Linked DNA regions of Paludibaculum fermentans. The protein of the gene in region 2 interacts with the protein of the main gene of each other region in a pairwise test. Links are inferred from orthologs where the notes say so. Each region holds a gene or a part of one and is shown on either strand. Other genes may lie near its edges.

The links.
Region 1: the proteins of IRI77_RS17245 (region 2) and mtgA interact in binary tests that used the Escherichia coli proteins (3 or more experiments, as listed by UniProt). The link is inferred for Paludibaculum fermentans from one-to-one orthologs.

The regions. Positions count from the first base shown.
Region 1 is NZ_CP063849.1:601,672-612,024, reverse strand. What follows is about bases 3,258-6,250. They hold mtgA (monofunctional biosynthetic peptidoglycan transglycosylase), read left to right. Parts: upstream 3,258-4,402; coding sequence 4,403-5,098; downstream 5,099-6,250. Other genes in these bases: IRI77_RS02365 (response regulator), read right to left, coding at 5,064-6,250; gltA (NADPH-dependent glutamate synthase), read right to left, coding at 3,258-4,271. Also shown: IRI77_RS02395 (protein kinase domain-containing protein), read right to left, coding at 1-491; IRI77_RS02390 (sigma-70 family RNA polymerase sigma factor), read right to left, coding at 488-1,057; IRI77_RS02385 (M23 family metallopeptidase), read left to right, coding at 1,143-2,006; IRI77_RS02380 (sulfide/dihydroorotate dehydrogenase-like FAD/NAD-binding protein), read right to left, coding at 2,014-2,853; more of gltA, read right to left, coding at 2,850-3,257; more of IRI77_RS02365, read right to left, coding at 6,251-7,883; IRI77_RS02360 (DUF6976 family protein), read right to left, coding at 7,892-8,863; IRI77_RS02355 (hypothetical protein), read right to left, coding at 8,873-9,097; IRI77_RS02350 (redoxin domain-containing protein), read right to left, coding at 9,304-10,353. UniProt on the Escherichia coli protein: Peptidoglycan polymerase that catalyzes glycan chain elongation from lipid-linked precursors. May play a role in peptidoglycan assembly during cell division in collaboration with other cell division proteins.
Region 2 is NZ_CP063849.1:4,397,062-4,401,939, reverse strand. The notes cover bases 1,919-4,844. They hold IRI77_RS17245 (penicillin-binding protein), read right to left. Parts: upstream 4,476-4,844; coding sequence 2,361-4,475; downstream 1,919-2,360. Other genes in these bases: IRI77_RS17240 (hypothetical protein), read right to left, coding at 4,506-4,844; IRI77_RS17250 (UDP-N-acetylmuramoyl-L-alanyl-D-glutamate--2,6-diaminopimelate ligase), read right to left, coding at 1,919-2,364. Outside these bases: IRI77_RS17255 (UDP-N-acetylmuramoyl-tripeptide--D-alanyl-D-alanine ligase), read right to left, coding at 1-871; more of IRI77_RS17250, read right to left, coding at 868-1,918; more of IRI77_RS17240, read right to left, coding at 4,845-4,878. UniProt on the Escherichia coli protein: Essential cell division protein that catalyzes cross-linking of the peptidoglycan cell wall at the division septum. Required for localization of FtsN.

The DNA.
Region 1 (10,353 bases), 3.8 Mb from region 2 along the record:
CGCTGCCCGTCCAGCTCCACCTCGTGCCGGAACAGATCGTAGACCCGCGCCACATGCGCGTGCGTCACCAGCCGGGCCAACTGGATCTCCTGCTTGAAGCGCGCCAGAATCTCCTCGCTGCGGGTCAGCAGGGGCCGGATCGTCTTGAGCGCCACCTGCCCGCCCAGCTCCAGGTCCGCTGCCGCGTAAACCTCGCCCATGCCGCCTTCGGCCAGGAAGCGCTCCACCCGGAACCGCCCGGCCACCACCTCGCCCGGCACAAAGGTGCGCATGCCGGAACCCACAATCTCCGCCGCCCGCTTCATCGACAGCACCGGCCCGGCCAGCACCGAGGCCGCCGCGTCGTGGTGCGCCAGCAGTTGCAGCAGCGACAGCTCCATCGACGGATCACCCGCGCAGGCGCCATCCACAAAGGCCAGCCGCTCGGCTTCGTCCATCTCCATGGCCTGTTCGAAAAGTTGTTTGAGCGCCGCCCAGCGTTCCGCGATCATGACGCAGCCAGCTCTTTGCGCAACCAGGCGCGAGCCATGCTCCAATCCCGCTTGACTGTGCGTACGGAGATGCCCAGGGCCTGGGCGATCTCTTCCTCGGCGAAGCCCGCGAAGTAGCGCATCACCACCACCTGCGCCTGCCGCTCGTCCAGTTGCTCCAGCCGCGTCAGCAGCCGGTCGACCTCAATCACCACATCCGGCTTCTCCGACGTGATCAGGTGCCACTCCTGGATCTCCGCCGCCGCCCCGCCACCGCCCCGTTTCAACGAACGGTATTGCCGCGCATGATCCACCAGAATCTGCCGCATCACCTGCGACGCCACGGCGAAAAAGTGACCCCGGTTCTGCATCGCCCAATCGCTGTGGCCCGCCAGCTTCACAAAGGCTTCGTGCACCAGCGCCGTGGGTTGAAGGGTGTGGTCCAGACGCTCATGCTGCATCTGTTTCGCGGCAATACGCTTCAATTCCGGGTAAACCGCAGCCGCCAGCCGGGTCCGCGCCGCCACGTCACCCTGCCGCATGCTCTGCAGCAAAAACGTAATCTGGTCCTCAGGCGTTTCACCCATTGCGTCTAGCCACGGCGGAACTCCATTTTAACGCACCAGGCAACACGGCCCCGGCCAATCCCACATTCTCGGTACCATGTTTGAAATGCGTGCCCTGCTCTGCCTCATTCTTCTACTCACCCTCTTCCTCGCGCCGCTCCCCGCCGCTGCCCAATCGCCCCTCGCCGTGAAACAGGGCGAAGTCCTCCGCTTCGCCACGCACGCAGCTTTTGCCCGCGTTCACGACCGCAAGTTCCCCATTTATGACGGAACCGCCCTCATCCCGGCAGCAGTGATCGATAAACCCGGCGACTATCCCCTCGAACTGCTCTCAGCGGACGGGAAAACCCTGGAAACCCGTACGCTGACCATCCTCGACGCCCACTACCTCACCCAAAACGTAGCCCTCTCCAAGGAAGTGGTCGAACTGAAGCCCTCGCCCGGCGAGACGGAGACGGTCAACGCCCTGAAGCACCTCGAATCGCCGGCGAAACTCTGGGCCGAACCCTTCCTGGCGCCCGTCCCCGGTTGTATGAATTCGCCCTTCGGCGTGCAGCGCTACCAGAACGGCAAACCCACCGGCAACTACCACGCCGGAGTCGACCAGCGCGGACCGGCCGGCAAGCCCATCGTCGCCACGGCCGCCGGCACCGTGCGCATGGTCCGTTCCTACAACATCCATGGCAACGTAGTCGGCGTCGACCACGGCCAAGGCATCGTCTCCATCTATCTACACATGTCGAAGACCGCCGCCCATGAAGGCGACGCGGTGAAGCCCGGAGATGTCCTGGGTTATGTGGGCGCGACCGGACGAGCCAACGGCCCGCACCTGCACTGGAGCCTCTACGTCCACGCAGTCGCCGTGAATCCCTCGAAATGGGCCCCGCTGACGGCTTGCGCGGCCACGGCTCCCGCCAGGAAGGCTCCACCGAAGAAGGCGCCCGCGAAAAAAACCAGGCGCGCCCAGTGACCGTCCGTTAGTGAATATCCAGGCCCACCCGGCACTTGTGGTTCAGCGACTCCTGCTCCATCTCCCGGTAAGCCCGGTTCCGCCGTGTCAACTCGTCGAAATCCACCAGGTGCGCATCAAACTCCGGGCCGTCGACGCACGCGAACTTCACTTCGTGGCCCACCGTCACACGGCACCCGCCGCACATGCCCGTCCCGTCGATCATCACCGGATTCAGGCTGGCGTGGAGCTTCAGCCCCCAACCGCGCGTCGCCTCGGCCGCCGCCTTCATCATCGGAATCGGCCCGATCACGTGCCCTTCCTGGAAGGTGTCCGGCCCAGCCAGGCTGTTCAACAGTTGCACGACGTTGCCATGAAAGCCGAAGCTGCCGTCATCGGTCGCCCAATGCAGCTCGTCCACGGCCTCTTTCAGCTCGGCATCCAGGATCCGGTAATTCTCTGAGCGTGCCCCGCACAGCGCCGTCACCCGGTTCCCGGCCTGGTGGAACGCCTTCGCCACGGGCAGCAGCTCCGCCACGCCCACTCCGCCCGCCATGCACACCACATTCTTGCCCTTACTCATTGTGGCCGGCTCGCCCAACGGCCCCACCAGGTCGCACATCAGCGCCTCGGGTTCCAGCGACACGGCCTCTTTTGTCGTCTTCCCGATCGCCTGGATCACCATCGTGATGGATTGCCGCTCGGCATTGGAATCGACGATGGTCAGGGGAATCCGCTCGCTCGTCTCCAGCGGCCTTATGATGATGAACTGCCCGGCCTTCCAGCGCCGTTGAATGCGCGGCGCTTCCACCTCCAGCAGGGTCACCAGGGGAGCCAGCTCCCTTTTCGCCAGGACGCGATTCATCATTGCACCTCCGGAGTGCCGCTGAGGGCGTTATGGATGGCCTGGGCGGCCGCCCGGCCGTCCTTCATGGCCAGGATGACAGTCGATCCGCCGCGCACGACATCGCCGCCCGCATACACATGGGCCATCGACGTCTCGCCGTGCTCGTCAATCAGGATGCGGCCGCGCCGCGTGATCAACTGCGGCGTCACCTTCTGCAGCGTGGGATTCGGAGCCTGGCCGATCGCCGCCACCACCGTATCCACCGCAATCCTGTGCCGGCTGGACTCAATCGGCACCGGAGCGCGCCGCCCGCTCTCATCCGGCTCGCCCAACTCCATCCGAATGCACTCGATCTCTTTCACATACCCGTTCTCGTCGCCGTAGAGCGCCACCGGAGCGGCCAGGAACTCAAACTTGATCCCTTCCTCTTCCGCGTGCTCGATCTCTTCCAGCCGCGCCTTCAGTTCGACCCGCCCGCGGCGGTAGAGGATCGTCGTCTCGCTGCCCATCCGGTTGGCCCAACGCGCCGCATCCATGGCCGAGTTGCCGCCGCCCACCACAATCGTGCGCTTGCCCACCCGGACCGGCGTCGGCGCATCCGGAAACTTGAACGCTTCCATCAGATTGATGCGGGTCAGGAACTCGTTGGCCGTATACACGCCCACCAGGTTCTCGCCCGGGATACCCATCATGTGCGGCAGCCCGGCTCCGGTACCAATGAAGATGGCCTGGTAGCCCTCTTCCATCAGCTCTGCCAGCGAGGCGGTCTTGCCGGCAATGAAATCGACCACGAACTCGACACCCATGTTCTGCAGCCGGGCAATCTCTTCCCGCAGAATCTCGCGCGGCAGGCGGAAGTTGGGGATCCCATAAGCCAGGACACCTCCCAGCTTGTGCAGCGCCTCGAAGATCGTCACCTGGTAGTTCCAGCGGATCAGGTCGTACGCGGCGATCAGCGAAGCCGGGCCGCTGCCCACCAGCGCCACCTTGGGTCCCGTCGGTTTGGGATAGCTGGTGGCCAGTTCCTGCATGCGCAACCGCGCGTGGTCCGCCGCGAAGCGCTCCAGGCTGCCGATGGCCACCGGATCCCACTTCCGGCCGACGATGCAGGCGTCTTCACAGAACAGCTCGTGCTGGCAGACACGGCCGCAAACTCCTGGGAACGGGCTCTGCTCGCTGATGACATCATGCGCCGCCTGGAACTCGTTCTCGGCCAGGCGGGCGATGAAGCGCTTGATGTCGATATGCAGAGGACACGCCTCGACGCAGGTTGGTTTGGCGCACTGGAGGCACCGCTGCGCCTCTACACTCACCTGTTCCGGCGTGAAGCCCAAGGCCACCTCTTCCGCGGTGCGGGCCCTAACTTGTGCATCCAGAAGAGGTAAAGCCTGTCTGGGAGCTTTTGGATTGGGTTTGTATTTCAGCGGCGGCGCGGCCATGCCGGGAACTAAGCAATCAAGATGCCAAAGTCCGATATAGGGAACTGGGGCATATCGCTCTCACCCGGGCGGCGCGCGTCCGCCACTCATGTCTGGCGTCCACCGGGCCCTACCCCCTATCCTGGGTAGCGGTGCCCAAAGTTCCCAAGCTTCGTGGCGGCCGGTTCCGCTTCCGGCGCCTGATGGTCTGGTTCCTCTATCTGGTCCTGGGCTTCTACGCCTTCATCGTGCTGGCTTTGGCCGGCTTGCGGTTCATCGATCCCCCCTCCACCGGAGTCCAAACGCAGCGCCGCGTCCAATCCTGGTTCAGGAAGGGGAAATATCAGAAGCGCTACACCTTCGTCCCGCTGGCCCGCATCTCACCGAACTTCCAGTGGGCCGTCATCGCCGCCGAGGACGGGCGCTTCTACCAGCACCACGGCTTCGATTGGGACCAGATCAAGGACGCGGTCGAGGACGGCATGGAAGACCGGCGCATTCGTGGCGCCTCCACCATCTCCCAGCAACTCGTCAAGAATCTGTTCTTTACGACCACCGCATCGGCCATCCGGAAAGGCCTGGAGTTCACCATCACCCCGCTGGCCGAACTCATCCTGGGCAAGAAGCGGATCCTCGAACTCTACCTGAACGTCTGCGAATGGGGCCCTGGTGTCTTTGGAGCCGAAGCGGCGGCGCAGTATCACTACCATACGAATGCGGCGAAGATCACCCGCGATCAGGGCGCGCGCCTGGCCGCCATCCTGCCCAGCCCGCTGCGGCGCACACCCGCCCGCATGGACCGCTACTCGGCCATCATTCTGACTCGGATGGGGCAGTTGGGACGTTAGCGGCGGGCCGTGCCACGCGTGGCACAACCTCTTCCAATGCGCGCGCCAGCGCCTCCAGGCTGACCGGCTTGGATACGTACGAGTCCATTCCCGCGGCGAGGCATAGTTCCCGGTAGCCGGACATCGCATGCGCGGTCATGGCCACAATTGGGATCCGCCGGCCATTGCCGTTCTCCCACTGGCGGATCGCCTTGGATGCCGCCCAGCCGTCCATCTCCGGCATCTCGATATCCATGAAGATGACGTCGAGGTCGCCGGCATGCACGCGCGCCACCGCCTGCAGTCCGTCCTCCACCACTTCCACCGTGTGGCCCAGGCGGCCTAACAGCGCCGTGCCGACACGCTGGTTGATGGCGTTGTCCTCGGCCAGCAGGATTTTCAGCCGGCGCGCCGGCGCTAAAGTCTGCACCCTTCCGGGATTGGCGGCCGCGGCCCGCATCTGCAACTCGCACACGGCCCCCAGCAGCGCATCGAGCAATGCGTGATTCGGTACCGGTTTGGTGAGCAGCGCCGCTAATCCGGACGAGGGTCCCCGCTTGCGGTCTCTCTGCTGATAGCCCGACGTCAACATGATCACCGGCAGATGCACCAAGGCCGGCGAGCTCCTGATATGCTCCAGCAGCGCGAACCCATCCTGGACCGGCATATGGCAGTCAGTAAGGACCAGGGACAGCGGCAGCGGATGCGGCTCCGCCGGTTGTAGAATTGCCACGCCCTCCTCGACACTGCTCGCCAACTCGGGCAGCATCCCCCAACCGGCAAGCGTCTCGCTCAGGATCTGCCGGTTGGTGGCATTGTCGTCCACCACCAGGATCCGCTTGCCGCGCAGGCAGGCCGGATTCATGGTCGTGGAATTGCACGCCGTGTCGCTGGGGTGCAGGTAGCGCGCCGTGAAATGGAACGTGCTGCCGCTGCCGGGCTCGCTCTCCACCCACAGGCGTCCTTGCATCATTTGCACCAGGCGCGCGCAGATCGAAAGACCCAGCCCGGTCCCGCCGTATTTCCGGGTCGTGGAAGCATCCGCCTGGCTGAACGCCGAGAAGATGGCCTGCTGCTTATCCAGCGGCACCCCGATCCCGGTATCTTTCACGCGGAAGTGCAGGTCCCAGGAGCCGGCTTGACTGGCCTCCACCGCCACCGAGACCTGAACCTCTCCAGCCGGTGTGAACTTGATCGCGTTGCCCACCAGGTTGGTGAGCAGTTGGCGCAGACGCGTCGGGTCGCCCTGCACATACTCCGGTACGCCGGGCGCCATCTGGCACAGCAGTTCCAGGCCCTTCTCGTCGGCCCGCAGGGCCAGCGGCTGCAGGGCGTCGTGAATCGTCTCGCTCAGCGCAAAATCCACTGAATCCAGGTCCAGCTTGCCGGCCTCGATCTTCGAAAAGTCCAGGATGTCGTTGATCAGCGTCAGCAGCGAATCCGCCGAGCGCTTGACGATCCTGACGTATTCGCGCTGCTCCGGCTGCAACTCGGACGAATACAGCAGTTCCGTCATGCCGATGACGCCGTTCATGGGCGTCCGGATTTCGTGGCTCATGTTGGCCAGAAACTCGCTCTTGGCGCGGCTGGCGGCTTCCGACGCCTCCTTGGCCTTCTCCAACTCCTCCTGCACCTGCCGCAGGGCGGTAATGTCATGCAGCAGCCAGACCTGGATGTCCTCATCGGAGTAGCCGCTGAACTCGATCACGCGCTGGGTCCCGTCGGGACGCAGGATCGTGGCCACGCTGCGCGGCTGCTCGCCCGGAGCGAGTTCATCGATAGGAGCCAGATCTTCCGCCTGGGCGAACGCCTGGGCAACGGCTTCCAGGTCCTCCGGAGTCCGGCCAAGCATGCGCTGCGCCGCGCGATTCAGCTGCAGCGCGCCGGCCTCGAAGTGAATCGCACCCGCCGGCAGCCGGTCGATGAGCCGCCGCAGGCGTTTTTCACTGCGCTCCAGCCGGAGCTCAGCTTCCTTCCGCTCAGTGATGTCGAGGGACACGCCCATGACCCGCGGAGGCCCGCCGGCCGGATTGGGCAACACGTGACAGTGCGTGGAGAGCCAGCGGATCCCCTGCTTCGGCAGGATCACCCGGTACTCGAGAACCACGTTTTGGCCGCTTTCGATAGCCAGGCTGAATGTCTCGTCGAGAATGGCGCGGTCGTCGGGATGGACCGTGCTCAATGCCTCGGCGCGTGGCGTTCTGGGCGCCGGCAACCCGCTGATCCGTATCATCTCCGGCGAGGAGCACATCTCCTCGCGCCCCAGGTCGATCTCCCAGGTGGCCACGCCGGTCGCGGCCTGGATCAGCCGCAGTTGCTCTCGGTTGGCCAGCAGCTCTTCCCGCAACAGCTTCAGCCGGGTGATATCTTCGGCCACCAGGATGAAGTACTCCGGCGCACCGTCCGCATTCACAGCCATGGAGATCTTGGCGTAAATCCAGATCACCCCGCCGTCCTTGCGAACCCACCGCCGTTCCGTCGTGAACTCGCTGATCTCGCCGGAAATCAGCCGCTGGTGCTGGCCGGACGCCGCCGCCGCGTCCCCGGGGTGGATGAGATCGCACGGAGACAAGCTCACCAGCTCTTCACTCGAATAGCCGCTGAGCGTCGACATAAACCGGTTGGTTCGGATAAACCGGGTCGTGTCCAGCGTGATCAGCGCAAAGCCGACCGCCGCCGCCTCGATGGACTCCTGCAGCCAGGCGGCATTGGCATTGCCCAACTGGCGCAGTTGCAGTGACCACGCCTCGTCCTGGGCCCGCCCCGGCAGCAGTTGTTCGTTCAGGGATAGATCCGCATCGTGCATCGGCGATGTCAGCCTCGAATGAAAAGTCGGACCAGCGTCTGGTTCAATAGCATGTTGGCGATTTCGCCGTAGGTGACCGGACCGGTGATCGTGCCGGCCGCACGGCCCTCCAGATGGCAATAGAGGTAGTTCAGCACACAGTTGCAGGCGAACGCCGTCTCGCCGCGATCCTCCAGCAGGCCGTCGAACGCGTGGCTGTAGCCGGGCACCGGCGCCGCCAGTTTGTACTCCACTCCCTCGAAGACAGGCGCGAAGAACTTCACCATGCCGGTCTGGGTGTCGACGGACTCAATGCTGACATTGACGATGGAACCGTTGTAATCGGCCGTCAGCGGCAGCCGCATGTCGGCGTGGCGGCTGTCCAGGTATTGCGCGAACGGAACAGTCTCTCCGCCCACCACACACGAGTTGGTCTGGAACCCGGTATGGGGAAACCGCAGGCCGGCTCCGGTGCCCGGCCGGAACACATTCACAATATCGAGTTCAGCCAGCTTGCCCGGCGGCAGGTCGATATGCATCGCGACAGCACGATCCTCTGAACACTCGCCCGTCCTGCCATCGATCACCTTCGGGCTGAGCCTGGCCGCGCCGTCCAGCGACGAGCCGGAAACCCACCCCACAACCGGCTTTACGAACATACCCGGATAGTGGGCCGCACCCCGCGCATAGCCGGCGTGCACCGCGCTGCCGGACGGCAGGATCAGCACCGTATACCCGTTATCCGCGGCATCTTCCAGCAATCGCGGCAGACTTTCAGCGGAGTGACTGACGATCCGGGCACCCTTCGCACAGGCGGGCACTCGCGTTACGAAAACACGGTCGCGGGAACAGACGCCCCCCTCGAGCTCCATGAAGTAAGCAGTCGTCCCGCCGATCCAGTCACCCTGCGGCAACGCCCGCAGCGCCTGTTCGTTGCCGGCCAGCAGGAGCGGAGTTCCTTGTCTGATTTCCTCGGAAACTTCAGCGATGGTCTGGAGCATGGACTTCTCTTAACTCTCCAAAGCGGCCAGTTCGGCTGCGAGCAGGGATTCGAACTTGACGAAGAACTCGCGGACATGCCGGCCCAGCTCTTCCAGTTGCTCATCCGAAGAGTCGCCCTTGTACCGCAGCCTGATGGTGAACAGCAGCATGTTGAACGAGAGGTTGTTGGAACGCAGCTCTCTTGCACCCGTGACGAGTTGCTTCCAACAGGGATGCTCAGCTGGTGGGATCATCAAACCCTCTGGTCATTCGGTTTATCGACCAATGTGAGTGAAAAGAGTAGGGCTTCTCGGAGGGAGCGTGAAGTACCCGTGGAACCATGCCTCCGCCAAGGACGCCCGGGCCGCGCAGCCCCGGGCTTCCATCCACCCCATCCGTATGAAAATGAACAGTTTCGACCGGTCCCCGCGTTCACCCTCCCCATCCGTCCGCCGCACCCCTATTTTTGGGCAGTCAGGCTGGCCGCCCGTTTCTTCCCCTCGGCTTCCACCAGTTCGTTCATCCGCCCCAGTTGCTTCTCGAGGAAAGCCATGTCGGTGAACGGATCCCCGCCCAGCCGGCCCCAGTACACACGGCCTTTCTTGTCGATCAGCAGCGTCGAATGCAGCTCCATGTCCTCGAAATCGTCATACGAGTGAAAGCGCCGCGCGTTCTCATGCGTGGAGTCCGACAGCAGCCGCACCGCCAGCTCACCGTACTCCTTCAGCCCGCCCTTGTTCTTCGACGGCTCGGCGCTGCTCACCGCCAGCACCACGGTCTCCAGCCCTTCCCAGTCGTCTTTCTTCTTCCCCAGGTCGCTCAACTGCTTCATGCAGTGCGGGCACTCCTGCCCCAGGTAGTAAACCAGGATCACGTTCTTGCCCTTGAACTGCTCCAGAGAAACGCTCTTTCCTGAAGCATCCTTCACCTCGAGCCGCGGAGCCGGATACGGCTCCCACTTCGCCGGCCCATACGACTCCAGCGGGATCCGCGTATACTCCCGCTGCGGACCCGGCGACGAGTCGCGCGGCACCGCTGTAATCCCCGTAGCCTTCGCCTGCTCCAGTAGTTTCAGCCCCGCATCGGCATGACGAGTCTCGAAGAGCAGCCGGGCCATGGCGTTCTGGGCCTTGGCCGTCTCCCCCAGCGCCGCATACGCCCGCACCAGTCCTGACAGCGCGAAGATGTCGTTCGCAACCAGCGTCAGGTCTTTCTCAAACGCCTGTGCGGCCAGCAGCGGGCTTTTCGCCGCCAGATAAGCTTCGCCAAGCGCGTTATACAGCGCCTCGGGATAGAACGGCGGGTCGGCGTACTCACGCTGCAGCGCGAACTCCTTCTCCGCCGCATCCGCCAGCAACCCAATCCCGAAGATCGTCTCGCCCTTGGCGATCGCGATCCGCGCGCGCAGCTCCAGCACATAAGTATCGAAGATCCGCAGCCGGAAATTGTCCTTCTCAAACTCCTTCCGCAGCGGCGGCAGCTCAGCCAGTTTCGTCTCCGCCTCGGAGAT
Region 2 (4,878 bases):
CCTTCAATCCGGTCAGATCCATCTTGAGTGCTTTTGCCGCAGCCAATGCCGCCAGCGCAGCCATCAGGCCGCCGCGTGCAGGCAGGGGACAAAAAAATGAGCCCACGTCCGCGACATCAAACTTCGAGCCCTCAGGGAGGAACTCAAGGTTTGAGGCCCGGACGTGGGCTGCCTCGATGGAAGAAAACTCACTGGTGCCGTAGAAGATCGTCCGGCCGGGGTGCTGTGCGGCGAAAGCGCGCACGCGCTCGTCATCGCCATTCAACACGGCAATGCCATCCGGGCCGAGACTCTCAATAAGCTCGCGCTTGGCCAGCGCAATCTGCTCAATCGAACCCAAATTCTCGATGTGAGCGGAGCCCACATTGATCACCACCGCGATATCCGGCTTGGCGATGCGGGCCAGTTCCGCGATCTCGCCCGCGTGGTTCATGCCGATCTCCAGCACGGCGACTTCTGTATCGCCGGCGAGATTCAGGATGGAGAGCGGCAACCCGATGTGGTTGTTGTAATTGCCCGCCGTCTTGCCTACGCGGTACAGGGTGGACACCACTGCGGCCGTCGCGTCCTTCGTGGTCGTCTTCCCTGCGCTGCCGGTGATCGCCACCACCACGCCACCCCAGCGTTCGCGCTCCGTTGCGGCCGTCTGTTGAAGCCAGGCCAACGAGTCGGAAACAACTAGCTGCGGTCCGCCGCCCTCAATGAAGCGCTCTACCACGGCTGCCGCGGCGCCGCGTTCGAAAGCGGTCAAAACGTGATCGTGGCCGTCGTGATTGGGGCCTTGGAGGGCAACAAACAGGGCTCCAGGCTCAATCGCGCGAGTATCGGTACTGACGGAAGTACAGTGTGCGCCGGCGACGAGGAGGTTCATGCGCGCGCCTCGCTCTTCGGTACATACCCAAAGCCTTCCAACACCCGGCGGGCTGCCACGCGGTCGTCAAAATCGATCGTCCGGTCGCGCAGCACCTGGTAGGTTTCGTGTCCCTTGCCGGCCAGCAGGACAATATCACCCGGGCGGGCCTCGGAAATGGCCAGCCGGATCGCTTTCTCGCGGTCGGGTTCCACGACGTGTTTGGTGTCAAAGCGCCGTACGCCGACCAGGGCGTCGTTGATGATGCTGAGAGGATCCTCGCTCCGCGGGTTGTCGCTTGTGACCACCACATAGTCGCTCATCTCAGCCGCGGCCTGGCCCATCAGTGGACGCTTGGCCCGGTCCCTGTCGCCGCCGCAGCCGAACAGCGTGATTACGCGCTTGGGATTCAGCGCCCGCGCGGTGGCGATAGTGTTTCGCAGGGCATCGTCGGTGTGGGCGTAGTCCACTACGACCAGGAACGGCTGCCCGGCATCCACGCGCTCAAATCGTCCGGGCACCGCCGTGCAGGACTCCAGGCCCTCGGCGATCTGCTGCGCCGTCAGGCCCAGGCTCAGCCCCACGGCAAATGCGCCCAGCAGGTTGTAGACGTTGATCAGCCCGCAAAGCTTGGACGCGATATGCTGCCGGCCACCGGGAAAGCGCACGTCGAACCGCAGACCGTGGAAGCCCGCGTCAATGTTCTCGGCCTTCACATCGGCATTGTTCTTGAGGCCATAGGTCAGCCGCTTGGTCTCCGGCTGCAGGGGGATTTGCTTGCCCCAGGAGTCGTCCGCGTTGATGACCGCGAATTTGGGAGCCGGGCCACCGCTGCCCTGGAACAGTAGTACCTTCGCCGCGAAGTACTCTTCCATCGTGCCGTGGAAGTCCAGGTGGTCCCGGGTCAGGTTGGTGAACAGAACCGTGTGGAATGTCAGGCCGGCGACGCGCCGGAGGGCCAGTGCGTGGGACGAAACCTCGAAAGTGAAGTTGGTGCCGCCGGCCCGTCTTACCTCGTCCATGAGGCGCATCAGATCGAGCGAATCAGGTGTTGTATTAACGGCGGGCCGCTCTTCCCCTGCAACCCGGTACAGGATGGTCCCAACCATTCCTGTTGTCCGGCCTGCGTGTCGCAGCATGGCATCAACGCAGTAGACCGTCGTTGTCTTGCCATTCGTGCCCGTCACTCCAACCAGCGCGAGGCTCTCGTCCGGAGCGCCATAGAAGCGCCGGCTCATCGCCGCCAGGGCGGCTCGGCCGTGTTGGACTTGGATCCAGAGCCCGTCGAAATCGTCCGGCTTCGCCAGTTCCGAAACAACCCCCAATGCTCCTGCCAGCAGCGCTTGCGCTGCGAACGCACGGCCGTCTGCCTTGGCGCCGGGAAAGGCGAAGAAGAGGTAGCCGGGCTTCACCCGGCGGGAGTCGTACTCCAGCCCGGCAACGTCAAGCCCGTAGGCTTCGAGTGCGAGGGCGGCGCCAAGCGGAACACCAGAGATGAGGTCAGATAGCTTCATTGCGCGGCCGAGAATTCAACCTGGATGCGTTCACCGCTGGACAAAATCGTCCCGGGTGCCGGCTTCTGGACTCGGGCCTTGCCCCGGCCTACAATCTCCACCGGCAGTCCGAGCGTTGCTGATTGCCGTAGGACCGCAACCACTGCCATACCGCGAAAATCTGGGACCTTGGGGCCCACCAGCAAGGGGGAGAACGGCTTGGCTTCGGGTTCCTGGTCAGCAGCCTGGAGCTTCTTCTTCTCCAGCTCTTCCTTCTCCTTCTCCTTTTCCTTCTTGAGCGCCTCGGCCTTGGCCACGCGGTTCTCAGGCAATTCGTCTGTTTCCGCCGGGGTCAGGGGCTTGGGCTGAATATCGGATTCGGGGCGGTCCTTGGGGACCTGGAGCACTCGCAGTGCGGTTTCCGTCACCTTCGAGAAGATTGGCGCGGCCGCGATGCCGCCCTGTTTCGGCGTCCGGTTCAAGGTGACAACTACGACCACCCTGGGATTCGTGACAGGTGCGAATCCAATGAACGATGAGTTGTGGCGGTTCTGCCAGGCGCCATTCTCGAAGATCTCGGCCGAGCCCGTCTTGCCGCCCGACGAGTAGCCGGGGATTGCTGCGCGCCGGCCAGTGCCTTCTTCCACGACGCTCTCCATGATGCGGCGGATTGTGAAGGCCGTCTCAGGGCGAATCACACGAATCGGGTTCTTGAACTCAATCGGGACGTTCTGGATATGGCCATCATCGGTCGGTCGCGACTTCTTCAGGACAATGTGCGGATTCACCAGCAAGCCGCCGTTGGCAATGACGGAAACCGCGCGCGCAAGCTGGATTGCCGTGGCGCCTACTTCGTGTCCAAATGCAATGTACTCGTGGGAAGCCGGTGACCAGCACCAGCGGTCCTTCGAGTCTTTGCACTCCAGATGGCGCAGCAGGCCGCGCGATTCCGCCGGGAGTTCGATGCCGGTCTTTTCCCCGATTCCGAAGCGCTTCAGATAGTCGTAGAGCGTCTTTGGGCCGGAGGCGATTGAGATCTTGGCGACACCGATGTTCGAGCTCTTGATCAGAATCCCAGCCACGTCCATGTTGCCCATGCGGTGCAAGTCGTGAATCGCCCGGCGCCCCGGGCGTGCGAACGAACCGTTCTCACAGAAGATGCCCGATGACGGCGTGAACCGCCCCGAATCGATGCCCATGGTGACCGTGATCATCTTCATCACGCTGCCGGGCTCACAGGGGATCTGTACGGCGATGTTCTTGTGGCGCGCCTCGGCTTCCTCCGGCGTGGGCTGCTCGTGCCTGGGGTCAAATGTCGGGTAGTTGGCCAGTGCCAGCACTTCACCGGTTTGAGGATCCATCACGATGACCGTTCCGCTGGACGCCGCCGCCTCTTTGACGCCTTCGGCCAGGAACTCCTCGGCATCGTGCTGGATGACGCGGTCGATGGAGAGGGTCAAGTTCGTCCCCTGGACGCTCTCTTCACTCACCCAGCTGACATAGCTGTCCTGGCGCGAGCCGGTCAGCACCATCATCTTGCCGGGCTTGCCCTGCATCTCGTTGTTCAGTTTCTGCTCCAGGCCGGCGTTGCCGTTGCCTTCCGAATCCAAACTTCCGATCACATGGGCGCCGGTGAGGCCGTTGGGGTATTCCCGCTGGTGGTCCGGCAGAATCTCGATGGGCAGCGTGCGGCGCAACGGCTGCAGTCGGTACTTCTCGTCTTCCGTCAAATGCCGTTTGATGACGAGGAACCCGCGTCCACGGGCCTTCTTCGCGCCTCTGTCCTGGTATTCCGCAATCTTATTCGCCAATTCCGTGGAGTTCAGGTTCAGGGCCGGGGCTACGATCGCGCTGAAAAACTGAGGATCGGCCACCCGCTGCGGGTTGACCACTACCGATTCCGTCCTGACGCTGATGGCCAGGGGAATGCCCGTACGGTCGAGGATCTCGCCTCGATCCGCCGGGATCTGGATCCTATGCTGGTGTTGGGCTTTGGCCGCTCTGACGAACTCGTCGTGCTTCAGGACCTGCAGGTAGCCGAGGCGCCCCACAATGAACACGGCCCAGATGAACACAATTCGGCCAACCAGGATGACACGTTTGGACGCGCGGTCGCCTACCGGATTCTCCATAGCTGCCTCGTGCGGGTGGGGGCAGGCCGCTTAATGGCGGGTGCCCAGTGACGCAACAGCGCCTTTCGATGGAGGTGCGAAGATTACCGCCGCCGCCGCGGGGGTCGTGAAATTGTGTCCGGCATACTGCTCCAGTTGGCTGGGGCTGACGAGCGCCGCCTGGCGGCTGCGCAGCACGCGCAATTCGTTCGTCATCCGGTCACGGTCGTGCTTCAACTGTTCCATTCGGTGGCTTGCCAGCAGCGTGTATCCCCCGGGCAGCAGCATGGCAATCAGCAGCAGGCTTGCGGTGAGCACACCACCGGCCATCCCGACACTCGCCAACCAGTCCTTTTTGTCCACCAGACGGACAACCGTCGTGTTATCGATCGACTTTACGTACAGGTGGATCTCTTCTTTCGGC